Regions from separate parts of the Paenibacillus sp. NPDC093718 genome, predicted to be linked through region 2. Evidence: predicted binding sites of a transcription regulator. Region 2 holds the regulator's gene; each other region holds the start of a gene.
What was found. The regulator NrdR, encoded in region 2, represses ribonucleotide reductase genes. The targets are predictions, from matches to a motif close to AACACNATATATNGTGTT.
Positions count from the first base shown of each region.

Region 1: a site for NrdR is predicted at 7,391-7,408, ahead of ACQKPA_RS25170 (anaerobic ribonucleoside triphosphate reductase). Genes of this name have one in related genera too.
Region 3: a site for NrdR is predicted at 2,714-2,731, ahead of ACQKPA_RS04010 (adenosylcobalamin-dependent ribonucleoside-diphosphate reductase). Genes of this name have one in related genera too.

Region 1 is NZ_JBNNUS010000009.1:212,261-222,983, forward strand. It holds gene ACQKPA_RS25135 (AI-2E family transporter) at 1-521, opposite strand, end outside; gene ACQKPA_RS25140 (hypothetical protein) at 680-889, opposite strand; gene ACQKPA_RS25145 (PRC-barrel domain-containing protein) at 901-1,422, opposite strand; gene ACQKPA_RS25150 (cysteine desulfurase family protein) at 1,562-2,707, opposite strand; gene cymR (cysteine metabolism transcriptional regulator CymR) at 2,719-3,138, opposite strand; gene mnmA (tRNA 2-thiouridine(34) synthase MnmA) at 3,438-4,547, shown strand; gene nrdG (anaerobic ribonucleoside-triphosphate reductase activating protein) at 4,622-5,125, opposite strand; gene ACQKPA_RS25170 (anaerobic ribonucleoside triphosphate reductase) at 5,122-7,356, opposite strand; gene ACQKPA_RS25175 (PCYCGC domain-containing protein) at 7,590-8,129, opposite strand; gene ACQKPA_RS25180 (replication-associated recombination protein A) at 8,187-9,494, opposite strand; gene ACQKPA_RS25185 (hypothetical protein) at 9,738-10,043, shown strand; gene ACQKPA_RS25190 (hypothetical protein) at 10,046-10,174, shown strand; gene ACQKPA_RS25195 (HelD family protein) at 10,294-10,723, opposite strand, start outside.
Region 2 is NZ_JBNNUS010000001.1:1,192,499-1,203,221, reverse strand. It holds gene mutM (DNA-formamidopyrimidine glycosylase) at 1-421, shown strand, start outside; gene ACQKPA_RS05820 (MntP/YtaF family protein) at 544-1,284, shown strand; gene coaE (dephospho-CoA kinase) at 1,294-1,893, shown strand; gene ACQKPA_RS05810 (lytic transglycosylase domain-containing protein) at 1,890-2,456, shown strand; gene ACQKPA_RS05805 (alpha/beta-type small acid-soluble spore protein) at 2,525-2,752, opposite strand; gene nrdR (transcriptional regulator NrdR) at 2,901-3,374, shown strand; tRNA gene ACQKPA_RS05795 (tRNA-Ala) at 3,551-3,623, shown strand; partial or broken gene ACQKPA_RS05790 (MFS transporter) at 4,113-5,303, opposite strand; gene ACQKPA_RS05785 (MarR family winged helix-turn-helix transcriptional regulator) at 5,364-5,819, opposite strand; gene ACQKPA_RS05780 (copper amine oxidase N-terminal domain-containing protein) at 6,078-7,304, shown strand; gene ACQKPA_RS05775 (M20/M25/M40 family metallo-hydrolase) at 7,628-9,889, shown strand; gene ACQKPA_RS05770 (protein-tyrosine phosphatase family protein) at 10,010-10,438, shown strand; gene ACQKPA_RS05765 (helix-turn-helix domain-containing protein) at 10,518-10,723, opposite strand, start outside.
Region 3 is NZ_JBNNUS010000001.1:785,465-796,187, reverse strand. It holds gene ACQKPA_RS04020 (YqhG family protein) at 1-667, opposite strand, end outside; gene ACQKPA_RS04015 (DEAD/DEAH box helicase) at 669-2,426, opposite strand; gene ACQKPA_RS04010 (adenosylcobalamin-dependent ribonucleoside-diphosphate reductase) at 2,849-5,491, shown strand; gene ACQKPA_RS04005 (TniQ family protein) at 5,733-6,641, shown strand; gene ACQKPA_RS04000 (hypothetical protein) at 6,930-7,076, shown strand; gene ACQKPA_RS03995 (hypothetical protein) at 7,199-7,756, shown strand; gene ACQKPA_RS03990 (AraC family transcriptional regulator) at 8,074-8,943, opposite strand; gene ACQKPA_RS03985 (glycoside hydrolase family 88 protein) at 9,123-10,250, shown strand; gene ACQKPA_RS03980 (ABC transporter permease) at 10,521-10,723, shown strand, end outside.

The sequences.
Region 1 (10,723 bases), on a different contig from region 2:
ATCAAGAATGGAACAATTAACACGTTAAACAGGATATTAATCGTGTTGCCGATATTGTCCATGAAATCCGAGATCCCTCCGGCCAGCCTCGATTCCATCTGCAAGAACCAGCTGTTGACGCCTGTCCTTACTCCCGGGGGCAGCAGCCTGCTGTCCAGATTGGTCATCAAACTTTGGGCGTTCATCGTTAATTCAGGCAAGTGCTCATTGAGCTCCTCCAGCTGCCGAATCAGCATCGGAATCATGTTCATCAGAATGACGGCAAGCGACGTGAGAAAGACGGCATAAATGAGCAGCACGGCCATGCTCCGCGGAACTTTGCGGTCAGAGAGCATGCATACAACCGGATTGAGCACATAAGATATGATCATGGCAACCAGAAATGGCGCCAGGACAGCTTTGAGAAATCGATAGACATCCAGAAACAGCGGACGCAGCAGCCAGACAAAGTAAAGAGAGATGAGTCCGAGCATTAACCATACCAACAATCGAAACCATTTGTTCTCGGTCAGCTGTTCCACACAGGCACCCTCCTTTTTCGAAAGCTACCCTGTAGTATATGTACAAGCATCCAGAAATAAACTAACATTTCCGCCGGACAAAGTGAAAAAGACTCCTGCTTAGTCAGCCATACAGGCCTTCAGCAAGGAGTCGTTATCTTGCAATATGTACGCGTTTCTTAGGAAGACGCGTGCATTGGAGGGAAATCCGGCTGCATTTCATCACCGAAGAACAAATCATCCAGCGAGCTGAGCGTGCCATCCTCTTCTACCTGGTATACGGACATTTTCTCTCCGTTGACTGTCAATTCGATAAAGCAACCCCAGCAATAAAACTGGTGGGAGCCGATTTTCCCGATATCTTTGGAACTACAGTTTGGACATTTCATCCTACCTCACCCTATCCGTTCACAGAATTAATGGCTTTTTCCAGACGCTGTTCGCTCATCGGGGGTACCATAACGGCACTTTCACCGATAGCCATTTCCGCTGTGCAAGGCAGCCATTTGCGACCTTCGATCAAATCCGAGACAAATCCATCGGATATTTCCAACCCTAGTATTGTATTGCCCTGTTCCTGCTCAAAATAAACATCCGATATACGCCCGAGCAGGATGCCATCCTCTGTCAAGACCTGCATCTCTTTCAGTTTGCGCTTGCCCAAAAGGTACGTAAGCGGTATATCATTGGCGCCCAGCTTGCGGACAGCCTCTTGGCTCCGGATCATGACGGCATCTTCCCCGTATGCTACGATATCTTCCCATGAGACGCTTTTCACATGCGAGGAAAACAAAGCCTTGCCTTCCAGCTCCAACCCGGTAATCAACCAGTTCTCATCTAGTATAAAATCGTGGATTTTGCCGATTTCCTTACCGTTCTCCACGTCGAATACAGCCAGTCCAATCATTTCTTGAAGTTTCATATACAGTGGACACCTCCTCATCCTTCATGGTTTGAAATCAGCCGCCGGTCAAAATTTCGTTAGCCTGACGGGCCATTTCCAAGGATGAAATGGACGAACGCATACCCCCTATTCCCTAGAAGGAGAAATCCCTTAACATCTATTTACGTAACCGATTAAGGATGGTTCCAATTTTTTGGGCAGTGTACTCCATTTCTTGTGTAGTATTACCCAAACCGAAACTAATACGAATCGCGGAGCGCAAAACAGGATCAGAAAGTTTCATTGCTTGGAGTACATGGGATATTTCCAGAGATCCCGACGTACAAGCCGAGCCGCTTGCCGCCGCAATTCTTTCCATATCGAGGTTCATCAGCATCGTCTCCGTATTGGCACCGGGAAAGCTGATATTTAGGATGTGAGGTAGGTAATGTTCCGAATTTCCGTTGATCACAAAAGCATCCTCGCCAATCTCCTGACGAAGTCCTTCGAGCAGCGTCGATCTCAGCTCGCGATAATGCTGGATACGCGCCTCCATATTCATAACGGTCCATTCCACTGCTGCCGTAAAACCGGCAATTCCAGCCATATTCTCTGTTCCGGCGCGACGCTTCTTCTCCTGCAGCCCTCCGAACAGACGCGGAGATACGCTGAGACCTCTGCGGACAACCAATGCTCCGACGCCCTGGGGTCCGTTGATTTTGTGGGCGGAAAAACTCCACATATCCACAGGCAGCTCGCGGCAGTTGATCGGTTCCGATCCCAAGGCCTGAACAGCATCGGTATGGAACACGATGCCCCGGCTCCGGCAGAGCTCGCCGATTTCGAAAATCGGCTGAACGGTGCCTACTTCATTGTTGCCATACATAATGGTGACAAGCACTGTGTTGTCCTGAATTGCGCCCGCAATGTCCTCCACAGAGACACGCCCAGTAGAGTCGACGGGGACATAGGTAACCTCACAGCCCCGCCGTTCCAGCTCATGGCATGTATGAAGCACCGCATGGTGTTCAATCGCCGACGTAATCACATGCTTGCCCTTCACACCAAGCGACTCCAGCAATCCAAGTATAGCCAGGTTATCGCTCTCGGTTCCGCCGGCGGTGAACACCAGCTCGTCCGATTGGCATCCTAAAAGGGACGCAATTCGATCACGCGCCCCATTCACGATCTTCTTCGCTTCCCGTCCAAAAGCATGAACGCTTGAAGCATTGCCGTATTGGCTTGTCATCACCTTCATCATCCGCTCGGCAACCTCCGGATGAACCGGGGTTGATGCGGCATGATCCAAATATACTGATCTCATATCCGTCACCCTTAAATGTAAAACATATAGTTGTCTGCAGCAGACTGTTCCTGATAGTTGATCAGATAATCCAGCGTCGTGGAATCCAGCACTTCAGCAATGCTGTCGCGGATACGGAGCCACAGATCCCGCTTCGCCGGATCGTCCTCTTCCGTGAAATCCACAGGAGATATCGGTCCTTCCAGTACGCGGATGACGTCCCCGGCCGTTATGGATGCCGGATCACGGGACAGGATATAGCCTCCGTATGCGCCGCGGATGCTTTTGACCAGCCCTGCATTCCGCAGCGGTGCGATCAGCTGCTCAAGATAATGTTCCGACAGCTGGTTCTTCTCGGCAATGCTCTTCAGCGAAGTCGGCCCTTCACCAAACCTGGCGGCCAGCTCCATCATAATGGTTAATCCGTATCTTCCTTTTGTTGATATCTTCAAAGGTGACACCTCTTTCGGCAATTTGTATATTATGTCCATCCTGTACATGAATTGTAGGTGGCGGGTGAGCGACAAATACGGCATAATCCACGTGCGAAGCAGCTTATCCTGTGTTTTTCTCCGTATTCCGATCATTACCCTCAGCTTATGGTAACATATCCTGAACCTCAATGGGTAATATTCCAATCGGAAACCTGAAAAATGTTCACCCTGAGTGGACAAAATGAAACGTGTGAACCTTGTTCCAATATGTTAAAATACCTCCATGGGCACAATTCAATATGAAAATGGTGATAACGATGTCAAAAGAAAAACATAACACTCGTATCGTTGTCGGCATGTCGGGAGGAGTCGACTCCTCCGTAACAGCGCTCCTGCTCAAACAGCAGGGCTATGAAGTGATCGGCATCTTTATGAAAAACTGGGATGATACCGATGAGCTTGGCTACTGCACAGCTGAAGCGGACGCTGAAGACGTGCGCCGCGTGTGCGAGCAGCTCGACATTCCCTACTATACCGTCAATTTCGAGAAGGAGTACTTTGATAAAGTATTTTCCTATTTCCTCGATGAATATAAAGCCGGGAGAACGCCGAACCCCGATGTCATGTGCAACCGTGAAATCAAATTCGGCGAATTTCTGAACAAGGCAGTGGATCTGGGAGCCGACTATGTAGCTACCGGCCATTACGCCCGCGTCATTGAAGAAGACGGACAGTACCGTCTGCTGCGCGGTGTCGACAGCAACAAGGATCAAACCTACTTCCTCAATGCGCTGAGCCAAGAGCAGCTCTCCAAGGCGATGTTCCCGATCGGGCATCTCCCGAAACCCGAAGTTCGCCGACTCGCTGAGGAAGCCGGACTGTATACCGCCAAGAAAAAAGACAGCACCGGCGTTTGTTTCATCGGCGAGCGGAATTTCAAAGAATTTCTTGGACAATACCTCCCAGCCCAATCCGGCGATATGGTGGACATTGTCACCGGTGAGGTAAAAGGCCGCCATGATGGCCTGATGTATTACACGCTGGGACAACGCCAAGGTCTTGGAATTGGCGGCTCAGGCTCCGGAGAGCCTTGGTTCGTTGCCGACAAGGATTTGACTAACAATATTCTGTACGTTGTTCAAGGCGATCATCCGTGTTTGTATTCAACCGGACTCGCTGCCTCCGGAATCAACTGGATTGCAGGACAAGACGCTATGCCCAAAGACGCCTACACCTGCACCGCGAAATTCCGCTACCGTCAGCCGGACCAGGAAGTAACGATAACTCCGCGCGAAGACGGAACCGTTCATGTCGCGTTTGCGAAGCCGCAAAAAGCAATCACGCCGGGTCAAGCCGTTGTCTTCTACCAAGGGGACGAATGCCTTGGCGGCGGAACGATCGAAACGGCGGATAAAGTTCCTTATTAATCCGCTGGCCTAAACGAAAAGAGCACACGCTTAACACGGAAGATTCCGTGAAGTGTGTGCTCTTTTTTTACATGTTAGCGAAGAACATATTCTACCGTTTCTCCGCGTTCTAGGCTGGCGGATACGTCAATGAAACGCTGATTCGAGCTGCCTCGAAAGGGAAGCGAGACATCCCTTAGCTCCAACTGGAATTTGCCATCCACGATAACGTCGCACTGTTTTGCCAATTCGCGCAGCTTCGGCTGCCTTATCAGCGCTTCAAAGGTGAAGCCCGTGTAGGCCCATATACTTTTCCCGGGACAGAGGGTCCTGAGCTTGCGAACAAATGCCGCGCATTCCTCCGGCGAGAAGAACGGGTCCCCACCGCATAAGGTCACGCCATCCAGCAAAGGGTTGTCGACGATATCCTGCAGTATGGACGCGGACAATTCTTCTGTAAACGGCTCCCCCGCTTCAAAGTCCCAGGAATCCGTATTAAAGCATCCGGCGCAGGCATGACGGCAGCCGCTCACGAATAGAACTGCCCGAAGTCCCGGGCCTTCATTAATGCTCTCGGGGATATATCCGCACACATTCACAGATGCTTCACCCGATCCCTGACCTCAGCCTGCTTGGCCGAATTGAAGCGCTCCGTATAATTGCCCGTTAGGTATCCCGTCACCCTCCGCAGCCGCTGGAAGTCCCCATTATCTTCCGTAGCGCCGCATCCAGGGCAAAAGCTTCCGATGATCCCTTCGTAGTTGCATGCCGGACAGCGGTCGACGGGATGGTTTACGGAGAAATAGCCAATGTTCTGCTTCAAGGCAAACTGCACAATGTCCCGAAAAGCAGCTGTATTCTGCCGGGCATTGCCGTCCAGCTCCACATAAGAAATCGCTCCTGCATTACACAGCTCATGGAAAGGAGCTTCGGAACGGATTTTCCGGTACGCGGCCATTGGATAGTACACGGGTACATGAAACGAGTTCGTATAATACTCACGGTCTGTCACACCCTCGATCACACCGAAGGTTTGCCGGTCAAGCTTCGTGAATTTTCCGGACAGCCCTTCTGCCGGCGTGGCAAACAACGTAATGTTCAGGTCGTATTTTTCACTGGCCGCATCGCAGAACTGACGCATATGTCGGATGATTTCGATTCCCAGCCTGCGGCTGCTCTCGTCCTCTCCGTGATGCAGTCCGGTCAAAGCCTTCAGGCATTCTGCAAGCCCAATGAATCCAAGTGCCAGAGTGCCGTGCTTAATCAGTTCGCGTACCTTGTCCTCCGGGGCCAGATCTTCGCCGCCTTCCCACACGCCTTCCCGCATCATAAAATCGGACGCTTTGGCCGGTTGGTCCGCTTGCAGCTCGTAGCGGTGAATCAAACCCTCTACCGCAATCGTCATATACTGATCCAGCTGCTCGTAGAAGAGGCTCAGGTCGGGCATATCCCGCTTGCCTTCGATGATGCCATGCTCGATGCCGAGACGAACCAGATTGATCGTATTAAAGGACAAGTTGCCTTTTCCGCTTAGGCGGTTTCGCCCGAACCGGTCTGAAATCGTCCGTGTCCTGCAGCCCATGGTGGCAATAATCGTGTCTGGCTCGTCCGGCTTATAGTAGACCAGATTAAACGACGCATCCACGTTGACAAAGTTCGGGTAGAGCCTGCGGCTGGAGCACTCAACGGCTTTCAGGAACAGATCGTAATTGGGCTCCCCTTCCGCCTGGTTAACCCCTAGCTTGCACTGGAAAATATGCTGCGGAAATATCGGCGTCTCTCCCCCGCCGAGCCCTCTCATCGTGGCATCCAGCAGAGCGTGGGATACCAGCCTTCCTTCCGTTGACGTGCACATGCCATAGTTCAGCGATGTAAAGGGAATCTGTCCGCCCGCCCGGCTGCTCATCGTGTTCAGATTGTGAATCAGGGATTCCGCGGCCTGCTTTACTTCATTTACCGTTTCGTTATATGCGTAATGATATATTCGCGGATAAGAGTCCTTCAACTGCTCGTTGTCTATGTATAATTCGTTATCGGGAAGAACTCGTACATTCGGTCTATGCTCGCCCTGCTCCACCTCTCCGAAGTAGGCAAGCCCTTTCCGAAAATGCCGGCGAAACGATTTGCCGACATACGGGGCCAGATCCCAATCGATTTTATTTCCGGACACGCCGCCGAATTGACTGTTCTGCTGAGATTGAAAAATGATGGCTACCAGCGCCATCGCAGTCATGATGCTCTGCGGCGGCCTGACCGATCCGTTACCGGTATTGAATCCCTTGGCCAATAGACGATCAAACGGGATGAAAATACAGTTCGTCGTTCCGAGTGCATACTGGTCCAGGTCGTGTACGTACACATAACCATCCCTGACGGCTCTCATGAGCTCTCCGGGCAGGATAAATTTGCTTGCCATCCATTTGGCGTACTCGGAGCCGATCCGACTCATTTTTCCACTGAATGATTCCCCGTTCAGATTCGCATTCTCTCGCAGCAGATCCAGATTCGTTACCCCAATCACATCCCTGCTGATCTTGTAGAGCTCTCCCCGCCGCATCCGCTCCAGGTCACGGGCTTCCCTGTAATGTTGATAAGCTGCCGCGGCCTCTGCATAACCTGTGCTTTGCAATTGCTCGACAACGATATCCTGAATTTCCTCCACACTGACCTGCTCCATCCCCGCGGTGGCGCGGACAACCTCCTCGCCAAGCTGCAGGGAAGCCTCCTTGCGGGACACTCCCTCAACTGCTATAAAAGCTTTATCCACCGCCTTTACAATCCGGCTTATCTCAAAATTGACCAGGCATCCGTCTCTCTTCATGACTTTCATGAAATCGATCAACTCCTTCTTCTCAGAACATTAAAACACTATATATAGTTTCGTTTAATCAATTTACATCCATATATAGTTTAGTGCTGTGAGATAGATCACGCCTATTGATCCTATGAAGCGAATCAGCGATTCCTGATAACGTCCATAAAGGACATGAATCCCAACAGAAAAAAGGCACTCGAGTGATCCATTGATCACATCGGGTACCTTCTTGCTTAGCCGCAGCAGGATTAACTTTCTGCTGGCGGCATCGGGGTAGGTGTCGGCTTAGCATAACCTGTGCTGTATTTCTCGTCGATTGCGGTCCGAATCTCCGTCAGGCTCTTGCCCTCGCTGCTCATTTTGGCAGATTCCACGGCAATGTCCAGGCATACCCCGCAGCGGGTGCCATGATCGTCCCATACAACGGTGCCGTCCTCCTGGATCTCATCAATAAAACAGTTCAGGTTGCTCTCATGACCGGCACTGTCCCCACAGCCGCAATAACAAGGAATGTATTTCAGGACATCACTGACCTGCGCGGACAAGGCATAGATCGTTTGGAGTTCGCTGGTCTGGCTCTTCAAAAAGGCAGGCAGCTCATCAATCGAAGCTGTCGCCTCCTGGATATCCCCGTTGGACAGCTGCGTCTGATGTCCATGCTCATGCGCTGCCTCGGTTGCCTGTCCACTTACGACCTGCTCCTGAGCGCTTTTCCCCGAACAGCCGCTGAGCATAAGACCGGCGGACAGCAGCAGGATGACAAACCGTTGTTTCCCTGTTTTCATCATTCGTTTCCTCCATTTAACTAAACTAGCGGCCGTAGATCCCGTTATCGCAGTAAGACCCTATTCTTCGCGTCGTAATCGCTGGTTGTGAGCGATCTTGGCTTCGTTCCCCTGCTCGGTCGCCTGATAGAACACCCGGCGGGAGAGCTCCTTCGGCAAATATTCCTGCTTCACGTAATGGCCCGGATAATCATGCGGGTACTTATAGCCGACATGTCCCAGCTTCACCGCCCCCGAATAATGCGCATCACGCAGATGAAGCGGGACCTCCGCCGATTTTACTTCATCCATGGCGGACATCGCACGTGATATGGCGGTCACAACGCCATCGGATTTTGGACTTTCCACCGCAAACAGGATAGCCTGGGCGATATTAAGCTTGGCTTCCGGCCAGCCGTTATTCCGGTAGGCGTCCAGTGCGCTTACTGCCTGCACCATCGCTTGCGGATTAGCCAGCCCGATATCCTCGCTGCTGGCAGCAATCAAGCGGCGGATGAACACCATCGGGTCCATCCCCAGCTTTTCGACAGCATACAGGAACCAGAACAATGCCGCATCGCTGGAACCCCGAATGCTTTTATGAAAGGCGGACAGCACGTCATACTGCGTAGACTCGTCCGCCTTGACGAGCGGCTTGCGTATCGATTCCTCGGCCACATCCAGCGTAATATGGGCCGTACCGTCTGCATCAGGCGGGGTCGTCATCGCAGCAAGCTCAAGCGCATTCAGTGCACGCCGGATGTCGCCGTTCGCCATCGTTGCAATATGCTCCAATGCTTCCTCATCTGCCTGGAGATCCATGAATCCAAGGCCTTTATCCGGATCGGATAGCGCGCGCTGCATCGCGATCATGGAATGGTTCTTATTTAGCGGCTCAAGCTGGAACAAGGTTGAACGGCTCATCAAGGCCCCATTTACGTAATGAAAGGGGTTCTCTGTCGTCGCGCCGATAAATATAATCGTGCCGTTCTCCACGGCAGGCAGCAGCGCGTCCTGTCTTGAGCTGTTGAAGCGATGAACCTCATCCAGAAACAGGATCGTTTTGGTGCCGTACAGACTGCGGTTGCTCTGGGCTTGCTCAATGACCTCCCTGACGTCCTTTACCGAGGCCTCCACCGCATTCAGCCGAACGAAGTATCCCTTCGTTTGCTGTGAGATAATATGCGCAAGCGTTGTTTTGCCGCATCCCGGCGGGCCGTACAATAAAATGGAAGAGACCTGGTCTGCCTCGATGGCCCGTCTGAGCAGTTTACCCGGACCGATAATATGTTCTTGTCCTATATATTCATCCAGCGACGAAGGGCGCATCCGATCAGCCAGCAGCCGGGAATCCCGGTCCCCTTCACGCCCGATACTGAATAAATCCATTGCTACACTTCCTTGTCTGATATCAATGTAGAGATAAGCCGGTTTCAATCAATTCCGTCACACTCTATCATACCATATTCAATTTCGCCCTGCCTGCGGCTGCGGCAAGTTCCTGTCCTACGCTTCACCTTTCATAGATCCATCAATATTTGCGGCTTATTTCAACCACATCCCAACTTTCATCGATTTGGAGCGTTTAATATAATAGGGAAATATTGAAGAACCTGATCAGGGGAGAATGTTATGACGACTCGCAAAAAATCGGTGCGCAAAATGTATAACGCGGCTATCCATATGACGTTTAGTATACTGGGGCTCTACCTTCATGTCAGTACTCATAATCTATTACAAGAAACATTCGGCCCCGGATACCTCGACAATGAGAGAATCACGTTAAACCTGTTGTATGCCGTCCTCATCCTGCAGTTCCTGCTCGGCTTGTATGTCTTCATCCGTTTAGCCATTATTCTCTATGAATATAAACAGGGTATCCGCATCGAGGAAGACGAACTCTCATTAGACCATGAGAGTTCGAAGGGAGGTTTTTGAAATTGAAACGAAAACCTATGCGAAAAATGACCCTCTATATCATCTTGGCGGCTGCACTTTCCATCCTCGCCGTTTGGACCTTGATCCGGTTTATCGAGAATTTGGGCTCTTCCTACCAAATGCTTGGTTAAGCAAAAGGCAGAAAAAAAAGTCCCGCAGAGAAAGCACATGCAGACATGTGCCACCCCACGGGACATCTTCCAACATTTCCATTTCACACTTACATTACAACGTCAGTAACACAATCTCGTTACTCCACGGGCCAGCCGCTGGCCGTAATTTCTGAGGTCTCCGTCCTGATATAAGTTGGCAGCGGCTCCCCATGCAGCAGCCACAGCTCATGCAGTGCCCGCGTACATCCCACATACATCAGCTTGGCATCCCAAGCTTTCTCCGCGTAATGCACCTGATCTGCATCCGCCACCACAACCGCATCGAACTCAAGCCCCTTGGACAAATAAACAGGAAGAACGGAATAACCGCCCTGATACGTTCCTTTGCTGCCATCGATCAGATTCAGCGTCGGCCACGCAGTAATGAATTGCTCATGCAGCTCTTGCGCTTCTCGCAATGTCCGAGTGAGTATAGCGACCGTCCGATATCCCTTAGCGATGAGTGCCTCCATCGCACGTTCCAAATCTCTCGTTCTGGATTTCGCCGAATCATAAGGAATGAGGCGA
Region 2 (10,723 bases):
GCTGGATGACACGTTTACGTTCGGAACCTTCAAGGAAGTCATCGGCAGCAAAAAAACGAAGATTAAGGCGGTGCTGCTGAATCAGGCATATGTGGTCGGCATCGGCAATATATATGTCGATGAGGCATTGTTTCGAGCCAAGATTCATCCGGAGCGTAACGCCAACAGCCTGAAGGATGCCGAGCTCAAGCGATTGTATCATGCAATTGTGGATACACTGTCCGAAGCCGTAGAAGCGGGTGGTTCCTCCATTAAATCCTATGTCAATGGACAGGGTGAAATGGGGATGTTCCAGCATAGTCATCAGATTTACGGACGGAAGGACAAGCCGTGTCATACATGCGGTGGACCGATTCATAAGATCGTGGTTGGCGGACGGGGGACCCACTTCTGCCCGAAGTGTCAGCCGGTTAAGAAGTAATCCCATAGGCGTGCACCCATTCCTATCCCTACACATATAATGTGGAACATATGTGGAGCGCATGGAGCTGCTCTTCTTCATGAATGAGCCGCTTGATGTGGAGCTTACGAGGAGGGAAAAGGGTGCTCAGTCATATTTTCTCGTCTGCGCTGCTGGCCATGGCATTAAGCCTGGACGGATTCGGTGCGGGGGTTACATACGGTCTGCGCAAAACAAGGATACCGCTGCTGTCTGTATTGATCATCTCGCTATGTTCCGGCTTGGTTCTTGGCGCCTCCATGCAGGCGGGCGCGCTGTTACAGCGGTTCTTATCCCCATCCGTGGCGTCCGTGATCGGAGCCGCCATTTTGATTCTGCTGGGCTTATGGTCTCTATATCAGCAAGTTCGCAGAAAGAACGAGTCAGATGTGCAGCCGGTTTCCAGTAAGGATATTTCGAAGTCTCTTATGGAAACGAAGGCATCTGACCAACAAGTGAAATTAAGACGTGAGGTTAACACGGCAGGTCAAGTGCATCTTCAGCGGGCGGTATTCTCTCTTGAGATTCCGAAGGTCGGGGTTGTCATTCAAATTCTCCGCAGTCCCTCGAAGGCGGATCTGGACGACTCCGGCAGCATCTCCCCGTGGGAGGCGATGTGGCTCGGGATCGCGTTATCGCTCGATGCGTTCGGCGCAGGGCTTGGCGCTGCCATGCTGGGCTTCTCACCGTTAGGTACCGCGGCTGTTGTTTCCTTGTTTAGCGGGATATTTCTGGTGCTGGGCATGAGGGTTGGTTTACGCTTTGCATCCAAGGGCGGCATGCGTTTTATCTCTTATTTGCCTGCTTTTTTGTTAATCGTCATGGGTATAATGAAGCTGTTATGAGGTGAAGTCATGAATATCGGTTTAACCGGAGGAATCGCAACTGGCAAGAGCACCGTGTCCTCCATGTTGACCATGAAGGGAGCACTTCTCGTCGATGCGGATCTCATCGCCCGGGAAGTCATGCTCCCGGGTCATCCGGTGCTGGGTAAAGTGACCGAACATTTTGGACAAGCGATCCTGTTTGAGGACGGTACGTTGAATCGAAAAAAACTCGGGGAGGTGATCTTCCATCATCCCGAGCAGAGAACGGTATTGAATGAGATCACGCATCCGGCGATCCGGCAGGAAATCCGGGAACGGACGGAAGCGTATGAGCGGCAGTATCCCGACCGGCTCGTCGTAGCGGATATTCCGCTGCTGCTTGAGGCAAAAGAGCACTATTCTTATCTTGACCAGATCGCTGTTGTTTATGTGCCGCGAGAGCTGCAGCTTGAGCGTCTGATGGTGCGCGATGATCTTAACAGGGAAGCGGCAGAAGCGCGTTTAAACAGTCAGATGGATATCGAGGAGAAGAAGCGTCTGGCGGATATCCTCATCGATAACAGCGGAACATTGGCCGAAACACAGCGGCAGGTGGACAACCTGTGGGGCAGGTTGATTAGTCTATGAAGTGGCTCCGTAAAAAAAGAGTGCTGCTTCTGCTGTTTGTCTCTTTTGTAGCGCTTCTGTATCTGAGCTCGAACTGGATGACCTTGCTGTATCCGATTCATTATAAAGATGAAATACGGAAGCATGCCGCATACTATGAGGTCGATCCGTTCCTGGTGGCATCCATCATTCGTGTGGAAACGAACTTCAAGCCGGGTAAGGAGTCCAAGAAAGGTGCCCTGGGCATTATGCAGCTGATGCCGGATACGGCGAATTGGGCGATGGAAATGGCCAAGCTGCCATCGGTAAACCTGCTGAACGTAAAGAATGAAGTGGATGCGAATATCCAGCTGGGCACCTGGTATATTCAGAACCTGCACAAGGAAATGGACGGCAACCCGATTGCCGCCATCGCCGCCTATAATGCAGGCCCCGGGAACGTCAAGAATTGGATCAACAAGGGCATGTGGGATGGAACCTACGAGAATGTGAAGAGTATTCCCATCGGGGAAACCCGCCACTATGTACAGCGCGTGATTTATTATTATAATCAATATACGGATGTGTATAAGGACGGCTTTTAACGAAAAAAGAGCGCTGGACAGGCTCTTACATCGAGCCGTCCAACACTCCTTTTTTAAGGAAGAATCAATTATTGACCGGAGAATTGACCAGCCAATTGTTGCTCGGCCAGGGTTACAAGACGCTTTGTGATGTATCCCCCGATCGAACCGTTCTCGTAGGAAGTCATGTTACCTTGGTATCCGTCTTGTGGAATGGAGATACCAAGTTCTTGAGCTACCTCGTACTTCAATTGCTCAAGAGCAGCGTTTGCGCGAGGAACAACCAGGTTGTTGGAGTTGTTGTTGCTTTGTGCCATGTTAAGTTCACCTCCTTGGGTTGGTAAAAGTATTATGTCTCGGGTTTCGCATTTTCATAACATAAAAGAAAAAAGTTTTGCTGGTAAATTTTTCATAAGCGCCATTAAGGCTAAAATACGCTGAAACAAAGGAAGTGAAGATGACTTTATGAAGTGTCCATATTGCAGTTATGCCGGAACGAAAGTGCTGGATTCCAGGCCTGCTAACGAGAATAAATCCATCCGCCGCCGCAGGGAATGCGAGCAGTGCAGCAAGAGATTCACGACCTTTGAGATGGTGGAGGAAACGCCGCTGATTGTTGTGAAGAAGGATGGAAGCCGCGAAGAATTCAGCCGGGAGAAGGTACTCCGCGGTTTGATTCGGGCATGCGAGAAGCGTCCGGTATCCGTGGACCAGCTGGATATGATCGTATCGGATGTCGAGAAGGCACTGCGCAATACCGCAGCAGCAGAGGTGGAGAGCCGCCAGATCGGGGAGCTTCTGATGGAACGGCTGTATCCGGTCGATGAGGTAGCGTACGTCCGGTTTGCGTCCGTGTATCGGCAGTTCAAGGATATCAATATGTTTATGAAGGAACTGAAAAGCCTGCTGTCCAAGGATACGGACGGTCAGGAGCTTTAAGAGCGCCAGGGTTCTGCGTGATCCAGGTGCTCTTCCGGTGCTCTCAAGGAGCCGATCCTCATCATCGATAAGTGACATTATATAGAGAAGTAAAAGGGATACAGCACGTCATCAAAAAATGTGAAAAACCTGTTGACATGCCTGCTGATTTTTTATATGATATAGAAGTCGCTTACGGGGCCTTAGCTCAGCTGGGAGAGCGCATCGCTGGCAGCGATGAGGTCAGGGGTTCGATCCCCCTAGGCTCCATAATAAGAAAACCCTTGATGGTATATCATCAAGGGTTTTTGCTTTTTTCAGGATGGAAATAATACAACTTAATATGAGTTTAGGGATTTGCAAAAGCGATGTGCAAAGGATCCGGTGATTATACAATTACTGGGATACAACAAGGAAACCATTAGGACCGTACCAAATGCTCTCCCGTGCCAGAAATACCACATTCGCATCTTCATGTCAGTTCAACGGTTGTGGGACTTGCAGATAAGCATTTAATTCACAGCTTATCGATCAGCGGCGATCAGCAGCGATGGCACCGCCGGGCGAAACGTGAGGATTGCTTGCACAGGTGGAGTGTGCGGTGCTGAAGAAAGGGATCAACCCCCGATACGCTCTGGACATTCAAATAAAGATTTTGATCAAAAAAAGAATCTTCAAAAAAGACCCTCTCGATTAACAGCTCAGTTCATCGAGAGGGCCATTTAACTATTCCAACAAGTTCTTGTTCCGCTGTGATATTCACTGTTTCATCCGAGCTTTTCCTTCCCATGCCATAAACATCACAAAAGCAGCACACAATACGACCGCGGCAGTGTATACGGTAGATTTATATTCAGGTCAATAAGGATTCCGCCTACGGCCGGCCCGACAATAATGCCAAGACTTGTGTATGTGGAATTCATCCCTGAAACAAATCCTTGATTATCTCCTGCCATTTTCGAAAGTAAGGTTGTCACGGCAGGACGAAGTAAATCGCAGGCAAAAAACACGATACATGTCACGACCATAATGCCCCAATAGCTGTTAACGAATACCGTAACGAATATGAATATAGCAGCCAGCATTAGCATGATGAGAATCAATTTTTTCTCGCCGAGCTTGTCTACTAGCTTTTCAAAGAGCGCAATTTGTACAACCACTCCGAAAATAGAACCTACGGTGATAATTACAGCAATATCTTTGGCCGTAAAACCAAACTTCATATCAACAAAAAGGCTGAACATCATTTCATAGGCTGCTAATCCGAAGGAGAGTACAAAGACAATTAGAAACGGCACAAAATATGCAGAGCGAAGAGACTTTTGTATCTCCATAATAATATGGGCCCTTCTTTTTTCAACTCTATTTTTCTCCAGTTGTTCTTTTGACAACGATTCATTTAAAACAAACACTGAAACGACGGCTGCGACAAAGGCGAATCCTGCAGCAAAAAAGAATGGTGCGCGTATGCCTAGTTCAGCGATAAATCCACCCAAACCAGGACCAATGATGAATCCCCCACTAATGGCAGCAGCTTGATACCCCCATACTTTCGCTCTTTTTTCTAATGAAGTTCGATCCGCTATATACGTGATCACGGCTGGCTTAATGAACGCATCACTAATGCCTCCCAAGACTCTGGACAGAAACAGGACCCAAACCTGATTTCCGAAACCAAATAATAGCTCCGAAAATGAAAAAAGGAATAATCCGAATACAATCATTTTTTTTCGGCCAACGGTTTCAACCCATACACCCAGTAATCGGAGATGCTAATAGTTGCGCAAAAGCAAAAGCTGAGATCAGGAAACCTACAGCTTCTCCACTTAAATTCATTTCTTTCGCAAAGGATGGCATGACCGGAACAGCAAGACCAATCCCTACATAGGCAATAAATAAATTTAACAAGACTAAACCTAAAGATATCTTTTCTTTGCTGACAATACCCATGATTTTTCCCCACTAGTTCTTTATGAAATTGTTATATTAGCACAAAAGTTCATGTGCTGGTCACCTTGACTGGGCTTCGTTAGACTCCTTAATAACCTGATTGAGTTTTTTTATTGTTCGAAGCACTTGCTTCAGATCCTCGATTTCGACCTGGGAGGAGTATTTTTTAACAAAAGCTCTATCCGCCTCAGCAATTAAATCTGCATATTTCTTCCCTTCTTGTCCAAGGAGGATAAAGGATTCTCGACGATCATTTGGATTACTTTCCCGACGTATAAAATCCCTGGATTCTAAATGGGATAGCACTTGGCTGACTGCACTTTTTGTAATCGAAAAGTTCGCTGCAATCTCATTTACCGTAATCCGTTGATTCCGAATGACATAAAGCAACATATTTTCTTGTTGAACGGTTAGGTTGAAATTATCCAGTTTCTTTGCTCCTTTATTGTAGTTCACGTAATATTCGTTAAATGCATCATGTAACTCATTGACAATTTTTTGGTACTCCGAAAGCATGATCGTCCTCCTTAAATGTATTACTTCCAAAATCACGAACGAAATAAATGGTAATCATGAACCCATAGTAACTAAGAAATAAGTTTAGTTTAGTTAACTTTACTAAATATATATCAATCTTTTTTATTGTCAATTGACAAATTAGATTGAGCCTGTTGATCTCTTGTTACCAATTATTACATCCCGTATAATCTCATTATGTGACAACACATGCACAGTAAGGAGAAGAACAATATCAAAAAGATGAGGAAATCACCCATGAGAAAATGGCTACTATGCACGTTAGCTATCATGCTAAGTTTAGCTGCGTTTACCCCCGCTATTTATGCTTCTGAAGTCCGAATATCTGTGGATGGGCGTAATGTACAATTCCCTGATGAGCACCCATACGTCGATCGGAGATCCAACCTTACGATGGTTCCACTTGCTTTTGTATCCGACAAGCTCGGAGCTGCTACGAAATGGGACGGAAATTCAAAACAAATTACGATCTCGCTTAACCGTGACACCATTATTTTGGTAATTGGCGATAATCATGCACGGGTGAATGGAAAAAGAGTAGATTTCGAGGGGGCGGCGGCGCTCAAAAACGGCCGCACGATGGTTCCGGTTCGCTTTATTAGTGAAGTATTGCATGCAAATGTGGAGTGGCAGCCCGCGCGCAATCTGGTGAGCATTATGACCTCCGTGGCCAATGTTCCGAAAGGAACATGGATATGGGACAGTCACATCATCAAACAGGATCAAGAGAAAATTATAAGCTTCGCCAAAATGAAGGGTGTGACATCCATTTACCTGCAAGTGGATAGAGATATCGATCCAGCGATATATGAGGGCTTTATTCGAAAAGCCAAAAGCGAAGGAATTCAAGTGGAAGCACTTGAGGGGCGACCCGAATGGGTCTATAAGTCTAAGCAGGAGGATATTCGAAATTTCATCGCGTGGGTGAAAAACTATAATTTCTCTGTTGGCCCGGAAGCAAGCTTTGCGGGATTGCATTTCGATATTGAACCTTATGTGCTAAGCGAATGGACAGAGCACAACAAGGCGATTCTTGAAAGCTGGATGGACAATTTGAGACTGATCGAAAAAGAAACGAAAGGCAGCAGCTTGAAAATTTCGATGGACGTTCCGTATTGGCTTAATACGATTCATGTGCCCGGGACGAATTACAGTATGAGCGCATGGCTGCTGGAGAAGTTCGATTGCCTCGTCATCATGAATTATCGGAATCATGCGTTAGGTAATAATGGAATCGTGGAAAATGCGCAGGCCATGCTGAGAGAAGCCTCCACGCTCAAGAAGAAAATTGTTGTTGCTGTTGAAACAGTCAAAAGCACAGAGGGTCCGCGGGTCTCATTCTATTCCATAAGCAATAAAGTGATGGAAAAGGAGCTCCAGTCCGCCCATAGTCAATTGGCGCGCTACGCAAGCTATGCCGGCTTTGCCATTCACGATTTTAATAGCTGGCAGGACATGAAATAAGAAGCTGCTTGTGTTCATAAGCGACATAATTCCGTCAGCTGCGGGCCGTTTGAGCTCACTTGGTGGGGGCAGTTGAATGCTGATCATTTCTGATCAGAGAGCAGATATAAAAGACTCATAGCGATTGAATGTAGGCAGCCCATTAGGGTTGTCTTTTTTTTTCGGATCTCGTCAGGATCAGAGGCAAAGGGACGATACTGCGTACTTTTTTCTAAATAATCTACCTTACAGTAAAGTAAGGTAATGTAAGATAAACCATTGGTTTGTTTTTTTCTTTTTCATTATGATACTTACAACCATGTAACAATAAGGAGGGATTAATCATGACTAATAATCAAAATTTTAAAACCATTACGATAATATCATTTATATTTTTGTTTGCCTTTATCAGCCTTTACCCCCTTGTTCCACCAAGTCCAGATAAGAATGCGGATATCTCAAAAAATTTCTCAGCAGATCGTGCTGTCCAGCATTTAAACCATATAGCAAAGACAGCTCATCCAAGCGGATCAGAAGAAAATGAAAAAGTAAGAAATTATCTTGTTGAACAACTAGAATTAATGGGATTAAAACCAGAAATCGAGCATTCCAATCATGCTTTTCTATACCCCAAAATGTTAACTGGCGGAGATATGTACAACGTGATTGGTAAACTTGAAGGTATTAACAGTGATCATGCAATGATGATGTCTGCACACTATGACTCTGTTCAACAAGGGCCAGGAGCTAGTGATGATGGAAGCGGAGTAGCTGCTTTGTTAGAAACCATACGTGTATTAAAATCAGGTCCTCCTTTGAAAAATGATATCTATTTTGTGTTTACAGATGGCGAAGAGCAAGGATTAATGGGAGCCAAGGAATTTTGGACGAAATCAAATCATAAACAAAAAATTGATCTCATCATTAATTTCGAGGCAAGAGGAACAAGTGGTCCGTCTATCATGTTCCAAACCAGTGATCAAAACGGTTGGATGGTAAAAGAATTTGCCAAAGCAGCCCCCAATCCTGTTACTTCATCCTTACTAGGGAATCTTTTTGCAATCATGCCAAACGATTCGGATTTAACGGTTTCCAATGAAAATAAAATACCCGGATTGAATTTTGCTTATGGTGATGGATGGACCGGATACCATACACCACATGATGATGTCGAACACCTAGATATACGTTCGTTGGAGCATCAAGGGCAAAATGCCTTAGCAATGGCCAGGCACTTCGGTCAATTGGATTTACATGATATTAAGAAAGAGAATGCAGTTTATTTCAACTTTTTTGGGGTAGTCATTTCTTACTCTTACTACTGGGTCTATCCCCTTACAGGGCTGATTGTACTTTTATTTGCAATGGTCACGATCTTTGCAGTAAAGAAAAAGCACGCCACTTTCAAAGGGTTAGGAATCAGTTTGCTAGCGATCCTGTTAGCTGTCATTTCTTCGATCCTCGTAACGGTACTGATTTGGATGGGGGTAAACGCACTCTGGGCTGAAAAAATGACTTTATTTAGTGGAGCAATATATGACAGTCTTTATTATCAGTGGGCATTTTTGTTAATCACTGCATCCTTCTGTTTTCTTATCTGGAGAAAATTCCGTTCCGTAAATGAATGGGAAATGACTTTGTCCGCGATCTTTCTTGGTGCCATATTTCTCATCTTGTTAACACAATTTCTGCCTGGTGCCAGCTATTTGTTTGCTTGGCCATTGCTTGTATCGCTACTGATACTTGGGTGGGTGGTATGGAAGAATAAAGTGGATAAAATAAGTACCCATATATGGATGTTATCCCTTATATCCTTCTTACCAGTAGTACTGTTCGTCCCACTGCTCAAATTGCTTTTCACCTTTTTTTCGGTGAGTCTTGTACCTGATCTCATGTTACTTTTTGTTTGGCTATTAGCTTTGTTATTCATGCAATGTAAACAGCTATTCCAACTAGGACGATGGGTACCTTACACCCTGCTAGGAATCGCGGTAGTCATATTATCGATTAGTTTTTTTAGGGCTAGCCCAAGTGCAGATCGACCTATAGATAGTAACTTATTCTATGTCGTGGACCAGGATAAAAAACAAGCACAGTGGGTTACAACCCAACCACCAGATGATTGGACGAAGAAATATATAGCTACAACGAATATATCCAACATAAAATCTATCTTACCGTTTAACTATGATAAAAAAGCATGGGTAGGAAATGCACCTGTACGAAACTATCAAATGCCACAAATAAAGCTAGTAAAGACAGAGGAAAAACAAGGGGATAAAATGATTCATTTTCGATTCTCAGGTGGAACAGATGTGCAAAACATGTATCTGTCTATTCCTGGTGGTCGCGTTCAAAAAATAAAAGTTGGTGAAGAATCCTTTACCATACCTAAATCAATGGAAACTTTTTATTACAAACAAGCAGGTATTCCAAAACAAGGTTTGGATGTCATTGTAAAAGTTAAAGGGAATCAACCCGTAGCGTTTACTTTTGGTTCTGAACAACATCCTGATCCAGAAATTCGCTCCAAACGGCCACCCCATCTAATGACAAGTGGACTGTTTGATGAAAGTATTTTGGTGATCAAACGTGTCACTTATTAATCCTTAAGAAGAAGTTATCCTGATCCTTGAGATAAATGATGTAAAAGAGAAAGCAACTATGAAAAAATAATAAGCGAGCGAGATCAAATAAGAAAGATTTTACCTAAGGAGAGTGACATTATGAATGATACATGGAACCCCGAATCGCCAGGTGTGCTGCGCCTTCCTTCAGGTCGACTCGTCCGCGGCCGAGCACTAAGACGTCCACTTCCCCCAGGGCTTCAACCCACTTTTGCACTCTACCTGCTCGGGCGACAACCAGCGCCCGTTACTTGGGAAAGCCGCTGGATTCCTTGGCCGGACTTCTGGCTGCCCAAAAACAAGGCTGCAGCCGCTGACGCGCTTCTCGAAGCATGGACTCGGGCTGAAGTTGAACGGGTTGAAATCGCCTGTGGGGGAGGGATTGGACGAACGGGTACTGCACTAGCCTGTCTCGCTGTGATTGATGGAGTACCCAATCATAAAGCTGTCGACTATATCCGGCAGCACTACAATCCACGTGCTGTTGAGACGCCTTGGCAGCGCCGCTTCATCTCTCGTTTCAAATAGGGAATTATTTTAAATAAAATCCGTCAAGAAGGGATGAGTTACTCATTATCGGATGCATCCCTCCGGAACTCAGAGATCGTCACTTCCTCTCATGTAAACGTCTTCGCGGCTGTACAGTCTGGCTTCGGTTTCTGTACTGGCCGGGCGTCTCTCCTGTTAACGATTTGAATACTCTGTAAAAATGAGCAGGTGTCTCATATCCGCATTTCTCTGCGATCACATTCACATTCTCGTCGGAAAACAATAGAAGTTCCTTGGCTTTAATGATTCGTTTGGTGTTGACGT
Region 3 (10,723 bases), 410 kb from region 2:
GAGCAGCGGGGCGGACGTGAACGCTCTCCGGCAAGCGGGGCGTCAGCTCGCGTCCATCCAGGATCGCCGGGAAGTCTTGGGCGATCGCACGGCTAGATAGCGAGATTCCGAGAAAAAACAATTCCTCCCGCTTCAGATCACAGCTGAACTCCACCTTGAAGCAGACGCCCAGCCACTGCTCATACGGCGTGGAACGCGCTCTTGGACGCGGCTCGGTATCGCGCTGCTGGAACAGATAGACGCATTTGCCTTCCTCCCGGGAAGCATTCCATATTTGGGCAAGCCGGCTGCTGCCGTAGCCAATGTTCTCCCGCTGAATGCGGCCGGGACCGAGGATAGGCAGAACCGGGGCATTTCCGTAAAAGCGGGCCAGGAGCGGATCCTGCGTAGGCGTGGCAAGCTGCGCTTTGGCTTCGGTTTCCTTGGTTTTTGCAAGCCGTTCGTCGTATTTTTCGGGATCAAACACGAAATTGAACGACAACGTTTCGGCGGGAGCGCCGGTACGTTCCACGAAGCCCCAGTAATACGGGCGGTTGGTGAGCATTTTGTCGGCTTGCGGCGATAATTTCACGGTGACATGCTCAGGCGATTTTTCAATGACGGTGCATTCGGTGGCTTCCAAATAGGCCATGAAGTGCTGCTGCACCTCCTGCGGCGTCATGGTCATATTAGGCTTCTTCCTCTCTTAGATTATCTTCGACGGTGCTTCCCTGCTCGATATCCTGCTTGATATGGTGAATCGAGTCGCCCAATGTGCTGATGCGCTGGCGGATTTCATCATCGTTGCCGGACTCCAGCATGATTTTGTACAGGCTCTTCTCGATGGATTCCTTCTTCTCGAACCGCTCCAGAATGACATCAAGACCCCCGATGACCATCTCGAACATGTTAATCTTCTCGTGCAGCAGGTTCAGGATGTGCTCTTCAATCGTTCCTGACGTGGATAGGTTGTAGATCTTTACGTCATTGGTCTGGCCGAGACGATGCACGCGTCCGATCCGCTGCTCGACCCGCATGGGATTCCAGGGCAGATCGAAGTTGATCATATGGTGGCAGAATTGCAGATTGATGCCTTCGCCGCCGGCTTCCGTCGCGATCATAACCTGCGCCTTGCCGCGGAAGAGATCCATCATCCAGTCCTTCTTGCCGCGGTTCATTCCGCCCCGGTACGGTACGGAGATCAGTCCGTGATCGCGGAAATAATTGAGCAAGTACTCCTGCGTGGCGCGGTATTCCGTAAATACGATGACCTTCTCGTTCATTTGCTGGATCAGCTCAATGGTTTTTTCCGCCTTGGTGTTGGCTTTGATGGCCTTGATGAGATAGACCAGCTCCCAGATTTTATCGCGCAGCGGAGAGTCCTCGGGCAGCTTCTTGGACAGATTAACAAGAGTCACGAAAACGGCATCGCGGCTGCTGCACACTTCACGCTGGAGGGTAACAAGGGACAGCATACTGCTTAAATTTCCCCCTGCTGCCTGATACTGATCTTTGACGAAGGACGTGACCCCGTCGTATAATGACTGTTCTTCGGGCGAGAGGCTAAGCCCTACATTGCGGACGGATCGCTTGGTGAATTTCACTTCGCCTTCGCCGCGGCGGTTACGGATCATGACCTTGGACAGCTCATCCTTGAGCTGCTCCTGGTTCTTGGGTCTTCGTTTATCGACAACAAAATTAGCGGCAAACTGTCCTTGGCCTCCAAGCTGGCCCGGCTTCAGCAGGGTGATCAGATTGAAGAGCTCGCTGAGATCGTTTTGCACCGGCGTAGCCGTCAGCAAGAGGCAGTATTTTTTGCGCAGCTTTTGAATGAATTGATAATTGGATGTTTTCTTGTTCTTGAGCTTGTGCGCCTCATCGATAATGAGCATGTCGTACTCCTCGTTCAGCAGAATCTCCTGATGCGGATCGCGTTTGGCTGTGTCCATGGAGGCGACAACGATATCATTGCCCCAGGAGTACGCTTTTTTCTGCGCAATCGCGGGAATGCCGAACTTGGAGTTCAGCTCGCGAACCCATTGCAGCACAAGGGAAGCCGGAACGAGAATCAACACCTTGGATACCAGGCCGCGCACGATGTATTCTTTTAAAATAAGGCCGGCTTCAATCGTCTTTCCAAGTCCCACCTCATCGGCGAGAATGGCTCGGCCCGACATCTCGAACAATACGCGTCTGGCGGTATCGGTCTGATGGGGGAGCGGGGATAAGCCGCCTAGGTGCTTGAGGCATTGCAATTCTTCAAAGCTTGTAACGAGACGCGATTTCTCGCCCTCCACGGCAAGCTGGGCCAGACGATAGTCACCCCAAGGTCCGCCCTTGTCCAGTCGACCGGCGAGATCGTCAAACCAGGAACGGTGGATCTGCAATGGAACGGGAAGACGCGGGTCGAAAATCTTGCCTGAGTCGGCAGATGGCTGATGAAACATGTCGATCTCCTCCTGTTGTGAAAGATTCCGGGCCAGCGGTGTATATGTAGTATGGACGAAAAAAGAAGTCTTCATAACCTTGCACGGATTCGGAAGGCGTGGAATAACCCAAAGGGCGCGCGGCTGCTGGAATTGGATATTTTCATCCTTTTTTTTCATAGGGAAGGGCGAAAAAGAGAGCGAGAGGAAGAAAGCGGAAGCTTGCGAGCGGGAGCTTGGATCTGTTGGCTTAATTTTCACATTATCGGCATAGTTAACCTATATATAGTGTAGTATAATGAATTGGTAGCACTATATATGGTGTATATAGTGGTTTTGAATGTTTGACCGGCTACATAACAGGTTATGTTGTTGGTGAGCGCATAACTGCGAAAACTTTTTAATTTTATATCTTATATAGGAGGTAGTTGCTCTTGAGTACGATGCAGAATCAGCGGCTGGAAGGTTTAAGCGAGAAGATCTTTTTGGACCGGTATGCCTGGAAGGATGCGGACACCAACAACGCTAAGGTAGGCGATGTGGTGCTCGTTTTGACGAAGGATGATCCTAAATTTCCGACTAAGGAAGTTGGCGAAATCGTGAAGCGCGAAGGCCGCAAGGTCACGGTGAAGACACGGAAGGGCGAGCTTGTGGAATCGGATGTGGAGAAGCTGACGTTAACCATCGAGAAAACGCCGGAAGAAATGTGGGATCGACTCGCGGCTGCCATGTCATCGGTTGAGGCAACGCCGGAACTGCAGGAAGAGTGGCGCGGGAAGTTCCGCGAGATTCTGGATGATTGGAAGCTGGTGCCGGGCGGACGGATTGCGGCTGGAGCGGGTGCAAGCGATGAGTTGACGCTGTTCAACTGTTACGTGATTCCTTCACCGAAGGACAGCCGGGGCGGCATCATGGAAACCCTGAGTGAGATGACCGAGATCATGGCACGCGGCGGCGGAGTCGGCATTAACTTGTCTTCCCTGCGTCCTCGGCGCGCGATCGTAAGAGGCGTGAACGGTTCTTCCAGCGGTGCGGTATCGTGGGGCGGCTTGTTCAGTTATACGACGGGATTGATCGAGCAGGGCGGAAGCCGCCGGGGCGCGCTCATGCTGATGATTAATGATTGGCACCCGGACGTGGAGGATTTCATTACCGTGAAGCAGACGATGGGACAAGTCACGAATGCGAACCTGTCGGTATGCGTCAGCAATGATTTCATGAAGGCCGTGAAGGAAGATCTGGACTGGGAGCTGGTGTTCCCGGATACTACGGATCCTGATTATGATGAGCTGTGGGACGGCGATTTAGATAAATGGAAGAAAGCCGGACGCAGCATCATTCCATATAAAACGGTTAAAGCACGCGAAGTATGGCACACCATTATCGAATCCGCATGGAAATCCGCAGAGCCGGGCGTCGTATTCATGGAATACTATAACCAAATGTCCAACAGCTGGTATTTCAACCCGATTATCTGTACGAACCCTTGCGGCGAGCAGGGACTTCCGGGCTGGGGCGTATGCAACCTGTCCGCAATGAATCTGTCGAAGTTCTATGATGAAGCGAACCATGACGTTGCCTGGGATGCGCTGGCTACAACGACACGGTACTCGGTGCGTTTCCTGGATAATGTCATTGACCGGACGCCGTACCATTTTGAAGAAAACGAATTGAACCAGAAAAAAGAGCGCCGCGTCGGTCTCGGAACGATGGGTCTGGCGGAGCTGATGATCAAGCTGAACATTCGTTACGGCAGCCCGGAATCGCTGGAGTTCCTGGATAAGCTGTATGGCTTCATCGCCCGGGAAGCGTATCTCGCTTCTGCGGATATTGCCGAAGAGAAGGGTTCTTTCCAGGCATTCGATGCTGAACTGTACCTGCAAAGCGGTTTCATGAAAAATATGGCCGAGGTGTATCCTGAAGTTGCTGAAGCGGTGCGTGAAAAAGGTGCACGTAACGTCACCGTCATTACTCAAGCGCCAACGGGCAGCACGGGCACGATGGTCGGAACGTCGACAGGCATCGAGCCGTACTTTGCCTTCAAATACTTCCGTCAGAGCCGACTCGGCTTCGACGAGCAGTTCGTGCCGATTGCCCAGGATTGGCTGGACAGCCATCCGGGCGAAGAGCTTCCGGATTATTACGTCACGGCGATGAGTCTCTCCGCCGAGGATCACATCCGGGTGCAGGCAGCGATTCAGCGCTGGGTGGACAGCTCGATCTCGAAGACGGCCAACTGTCCGTCGGACTTCACGGTTGAAGATACGAAGCGCCTATATGAGCTGGCATTCGATCTGGGCTGCAAAGGCGTAACGATCTACCGCGACGGCAGCCGCGACGTGCAGGTGCTGCAGACGGAGAAAAAAGAAGATAAGGCTGCAGAAGCGACCACAGCTTCTTCTGCTGAAACAGCACTGGAGCAAAGTGCGGCAGGCCAAGCCGCAGAGGATGCGGCGAACGTGGAGCCGGCGGCTGCAAGCGTGGCCGTGACAGCCCCAGCGAGCAAGAGCGGGCTGGATAAACAATACAAGAAGCGTCCGCAAGTGCTGCGCGGCGCAACCTATAAAATGAACACACCGTTCGGCATGGCGTACATTACCATCAACGATCTGGACGGTATCCCAAGCGAAATCTTCCTGAACGTCGGCAAAGCCGGTTCGGATGTGTTCGCAATGGCGGAAGCCTTGGGCCGTGTCTGCTCCTTGTTCCTGCGTTACGGGGACCACGGCAATAAGGTGGAGCTGCTGATCAAGCACCTCAAGGGCATTGGCGGCACCGGCGCGATCGGCTTCGGCGCAAACCGCGTAGAGTCCATCGCCGACGCTGTAGCGAAGGCGCTCGAAACGCACGTGGCGAACAACGCCGGGGTGGATCATGACCATGATCCGGCACCGGTCGCAGCCACGATGGCACCTGTCGATGCTGGCGAGGCCGTGGCGACAGCCGCGGGGTATGGCGGACATGGCTCCCACGCAGGCGGCAGCTCCATGTCGCTGGATCTGTGCCCATCCTGCGGCGGGGCATCCTTGATCAATATCGAGGGATGCAAGACGTGCGGGAACTGCGGGTATAGTAAGTGTTCGTGAGGAAGCCGTTCTGTTTGATATCGACTTTGATATGTGAAATTCCATAATATTTTAGAAACGTTCCAAAATTCGTTAGACGGATTGTTCCATAATCCGTTAGAAATAAATGATTATTTGAAAAAGTGAATAAATAAATAACGGGATGGAAAACTTGTTAGGCCGTTGTTAATAAAACTTGCATAGAGCTATTGAACAATGTTTTGGATTATATATAGAGTTCAGAGGTAAGGAGATGACGATTATGAATCAACCTCTGCCGTATGAGGATGAGAGTTTGACTGGCTATATACTAAGATTGTCAATTGCAAATTATTATCCAAGTTTGAAATATATTTATGACGAATTAAGTGTTTTTCAAAATAAAAGAATATTTAGTTATTATCTCGATACGTTAATGTTAGACGATTGTGACTTAGCCAAATTGTCAGCACTGGCAGGCTCTTCATTAGATATACTTAGAAATCTTATGTTCTGTGAAGTCGATAAAGCCAATCAGATGTATGTGTATAATAAGTCTGTTTTTTCATTAACTGCAATTTGCACATTAAAAGCTAAATTATGCCCATTGTGTTTGAAAGAAAATGAATATATCAGAAAAATATGGGGTCTTGTAAATGTTACAGCGTGTCCGTATCACAAAGTAATGATGGTGGATCAATGTCAAAATTGTTCTAAGAAAATTTTATGGACCCAGAGTAATATTTTTATGTGTTCATGTGGTCATTCGCATAAAAATAGTAAAGTAGAAATTGCTGGCGAAGCATGTATAAGCATCTCCGAATATGTATATCAAGAATGTGGGTTATTAAGTAAGAATTTGAGTTTACCTATAGATTTAATAAATCTAAATACAATGAATAACGTCATTCTCTTTTTTGCGAAGCATATCGGAGATTTTAAAAATCTTTCCCAATTATCTGGAATCAACTCACTTATAAAAGATTTTGCAATATTACAAAAGCAGGTTTTTGATCTTTTTAAAGCATGGCCTCAAGGTTTTTATGAGTCTTGGATCAACAAAGAACGAGACAACAAAATCGTAAATATAAAAAGGTTATGGGCGATTTTGGAGAGCTTTATCTTGAAATTTTTGAAGATAGAAAGGACACCTATAGTATTATTAGGAAGGAATTTATTAACTATATCTTAAAAAATATAGACAGATATGCGTCTCCCAATCTGGCGAATGTCGTAAATCGCTTTGAAGAATTACTCCTAACAGGAAACAATGCAGCAAGGTTTTTGAATATAAGTCGGGATAAGTTGGTTCGATTAATTCAAAACAAGATAATAGACGGGAATTTAACCACTAATACTTCCGGAACGATGATATTTGTAAAAAAAGATAGTGCAGAAAGTTTTAAAAAAAAGGTTTTTAATAGACGATGGGTAAGATATTTGGATGCACAAGACATTTTAGGTGTAGGACTTGGTGTTGATGATCTTGTTAACTATGGATTCCTTTATTTCGAATACGATGAATTCGATTAACAAGGGGCTGATCGATCCGGAATTTTTGACCTCCGAAAATACGACCGGCTACTGGCCTAACAGCCAAGCATTCTTTAACGGTCGCATGGGTTGACGGGGAAGGGTGCCCACTATCATTGGCGAACGGAAATCGATCCCACGAACCCAGAGGACAAGGGAGGTAGCGTATACAACCAGTTCAAACAAAGTCAACCGAACGGATCGGTGGTAATTGGAGTGCCCGCTGTAGGTCCACAAGGGAAATCGGGCGTTCCACAATGGGATATCGCCAGTACACCGCTCGGTATTACGACCAAAGCGGCCAAAGATCCGAAGAAAGTAGAGACGCTGCTCAAAATGGTAGAAGTGAACGCGACGGACTTCGAATTTCATCTGGCCATGCGTATGGGCGAGGAAGGAAAAGATTACATGGTCGATAACGGCAGGTACATCAGTCTTATCGACGACCCCAACAATTCGAAGGAATCCCGTGGAATCAATGTATTTCATATGCTGATTGCCAGAGATGATTTCTATAAAACAATCACCGGCAAGTTCAATTACGAGTATGCCGATCGAGTCTATACGTACAAAGGCTATCCGCCGGTCTTCGTTCCGCCGGTGGAGGCGTACCCCAAACATCTGCCCTCGTTGCACAAACTAACTCTGGAAACGTACTTCAATATCATTACCGGTGACCTACCGATCAACGCATTCGATGATTATGTGAAGCGGTTCAAGGAGGGCGGAGGTGACGAAATCGAGCGCCAAATCCGCGAAGCGGCAGGCAAATAAGATTGGTGACCGTCATCAAAATGGACCATCCTAAAATTAAACTCTTCATGAGAAGAGAACAGTTATCTGATAAAGCTGGATAAAAAAGCGCAAGTGCAGGAGGAAACTCGCACCTTCACTTGCGCTTTTTGCTTCATGAGCCCACATTTTAGAAGGATTGTCGCACTTTCTCAGCATGGCTTCCCTACCTACAATTTACCGTCAGTGCAAAATACAGAACTCTCCTGGAGCCCGTCGGGTCAAATCAGGCAAGCGTCTAGCCGATACAACAAACGGAGAAGTCCATTTGAAATCATTAACTGAGATACTCAAATAACTCAAATAAACGGACGAACGGTATCACGGTAGGCCTGAGGCGTGATTCCCTTCTTTTTTTTGAACAGCTGGCAGAAATAAGGATCGCTGAGTCCGCCCACTTCTCTGCTGATCACCTTAACCGGCTTCTCGGTCAGCATAAGCAGGGCGCAGGCCTCTCTGATTCGCCTAGCCGCAATATAGTCGGAGATGGTCTGTCCCGTGTACTGCTTGAACAGATGGGACAGGTGGTAGGGAGACAGATGGAGATCTTCTGCAATCCGCTGCAGTTCAAAGGGCTCTCTGAAGTGCTCCTCAACCCATTCCATGATGTTCTCCACATGCTGTGTAGCTCTGCCCAGACCGAAGGGACCGGCCGCTGTTTCGTTCGTAAATACATGCCGCTCGAGTTGCCTTAGCAGCGTTAGTAAGAACAGTCCGAGATCTTCTTCTCGGGCGGCTGGGTGCGATAACGGCTGCCGGAAATCTTCTAATAGGTTCGGCAGCCACGGATCCTCATTCATCTGGAACACCTGCTGCTTCAGAACGCCCCGCCACAATTTCCGGAAAAAGAAACCGATCCTTGGAAAAGGCGCAAGCCAAGGTTCGACCAGATGAGGGTTAAAGGTCAGATTCGTCCGAATGTAGGAAATTGTATGATGAACCGGCACTTCAACTCGGTGCAGCTGGTAGGGCTGAAAAATGACCAGTGTTCCGTTTTGCAAAGGAAAATGAGAGCCCTCAAGTGAAATTTCCCCTAGCCCCTGGTGGATATAAAGTACCTCAATCCCTTGATGGGCATGTACCTTTTTCCAGTGTTTCTCTTTCGTCTCATCCCGATAATTGAATACATAACCAGCCGGCCCCAGATCCAGGGATTCACGGTAGTTCATACTGTTAACCTCCAACAATCGCAATATTGTTATATATCATAGCATAAGATCCTGGTTGTTTATTTGATACAGCAGACCGTTCATTTGATAATTCGCAATACAGCTATATAACGACACAACTAAACGTAATTCCTTCCCACTATAATTTATATCAAAACGATTTATAGGAGGGAACACAAGTGTGGGCAAAAGCAATTGAGCAAGCCGTTGAGCAGACGAGAAGAAATATCGGACGTTTCGGAGAGCAATTTCCCCATGTGAGCAAAAACGGACGTTATTATGAATTGAACTCAAATTCCGATTGGACGGACGGATTTTGGTCAGGCATTTTATGGCTATGCTATGAATATACGGGGGAGGACGTATTCCAGGATACAGCCATTCGAACGGTGGAGAGCTTCCGCCAGCGGCTGCAAGACAAGCCGAGCCTCGATCACCATGACATCGGATTTCTGTATTCTTTGTCTGCCAAAGCTGGATGGATCGTAGAGCAGAACGAGGAAGCAAGGCACACCGCCCTCGAGTCGGCGGACATATTGATGAACCGGTGGCGGGAGGGCCCGCAGCTTATACAAGCGTGGGGACGAGAGAATGATCCGGAGAACGGCGGTCGGATTATAATCGACTGCCTGATGAATTTACCTCTCTTATACTGGGCCTACGAACAAACCGGGGAAGTGAAATACGCGGAGGCTGCTCGGATTCATGCCGAAAAGAGCCGACGTTTTCTGGTTAGGGGGGACGATTCTTCCTACCATACGTTTTATTTCGACCCTGTTACCGGAGACGCTGTACGTGGAGGAACGCACCAAGGCTACCGTGACGGATCGACTTGGACACGGGGACAGGCTTGGGGCATATATGGCTTTGTTCTCGCTTACCGGGCTCTGAAAAATTCGGAGTTTCTGGAAACTTCCAAGCGGATGGCGAAGTATTTTGCCGACCGTCTTCCAGCGGACTACGTTGTCTATTGGGACTTTGACGCGCCCCAAATTCCGGAAACGAAGCGGGACAGCTCTGCTTCCGCCATTGCCTCTGCGGGTATGCTGGAGTTGATGCAACATCTCGAGCCTCATGATCCTTTGAAGAAGCAATTGAGTGATGCGGTTGTCAACACGATGACTTCACTTTCTCAAAATTATACTCCGGATCCTGCGTCGGATGAGCAAGGCTTCATCCGACGCGGCTCCTATTCTGTGCGCAGCGGGGCATCGCCTGACGATTATACCATTTGGGGCGACTATTATTATCTGGAGTCGCTTATGCGACTTGAGAAAGGAATCCCCGGTTATTGGTACAGCCGATGACAACAGGTTACCGCCACGTATAACTCACTTCGCCGGGCCGTGCATCAGCGAAAAAGCTGATGCACGGCCCTTTTATGGCAGTCAGGCGTGGAATCAATATAGTAGAATCTTCCCCCTTAAATCCTAGGATTTCGGATATTTTTGCTGGAAGGATTCTTCTACAATGAGGTTACAGCCAAGAATGAAGTCCATGATATACGGGGGTGTGTTATGAAAACGGAAACATTAAGCGGTACGCAATTAGACAAATCTAGGAGAACTTCATTATTCATGCAGCTTCAAAAATATTTCCTGCCGATATGGAGACGGCTTAAAAGGGACAAATTTTTATATCTTATACTGACTCCGTTTCTGATTTGGTATGCGATATTTGTCTTCAAGCCGATGTACGGGCTGCAAATCGCATTTAAGCAGTACAGTGTGTTCAAAGGCATTGAAGGCAGCCCATGGGTAGGATGGTATCACTTTGAAGT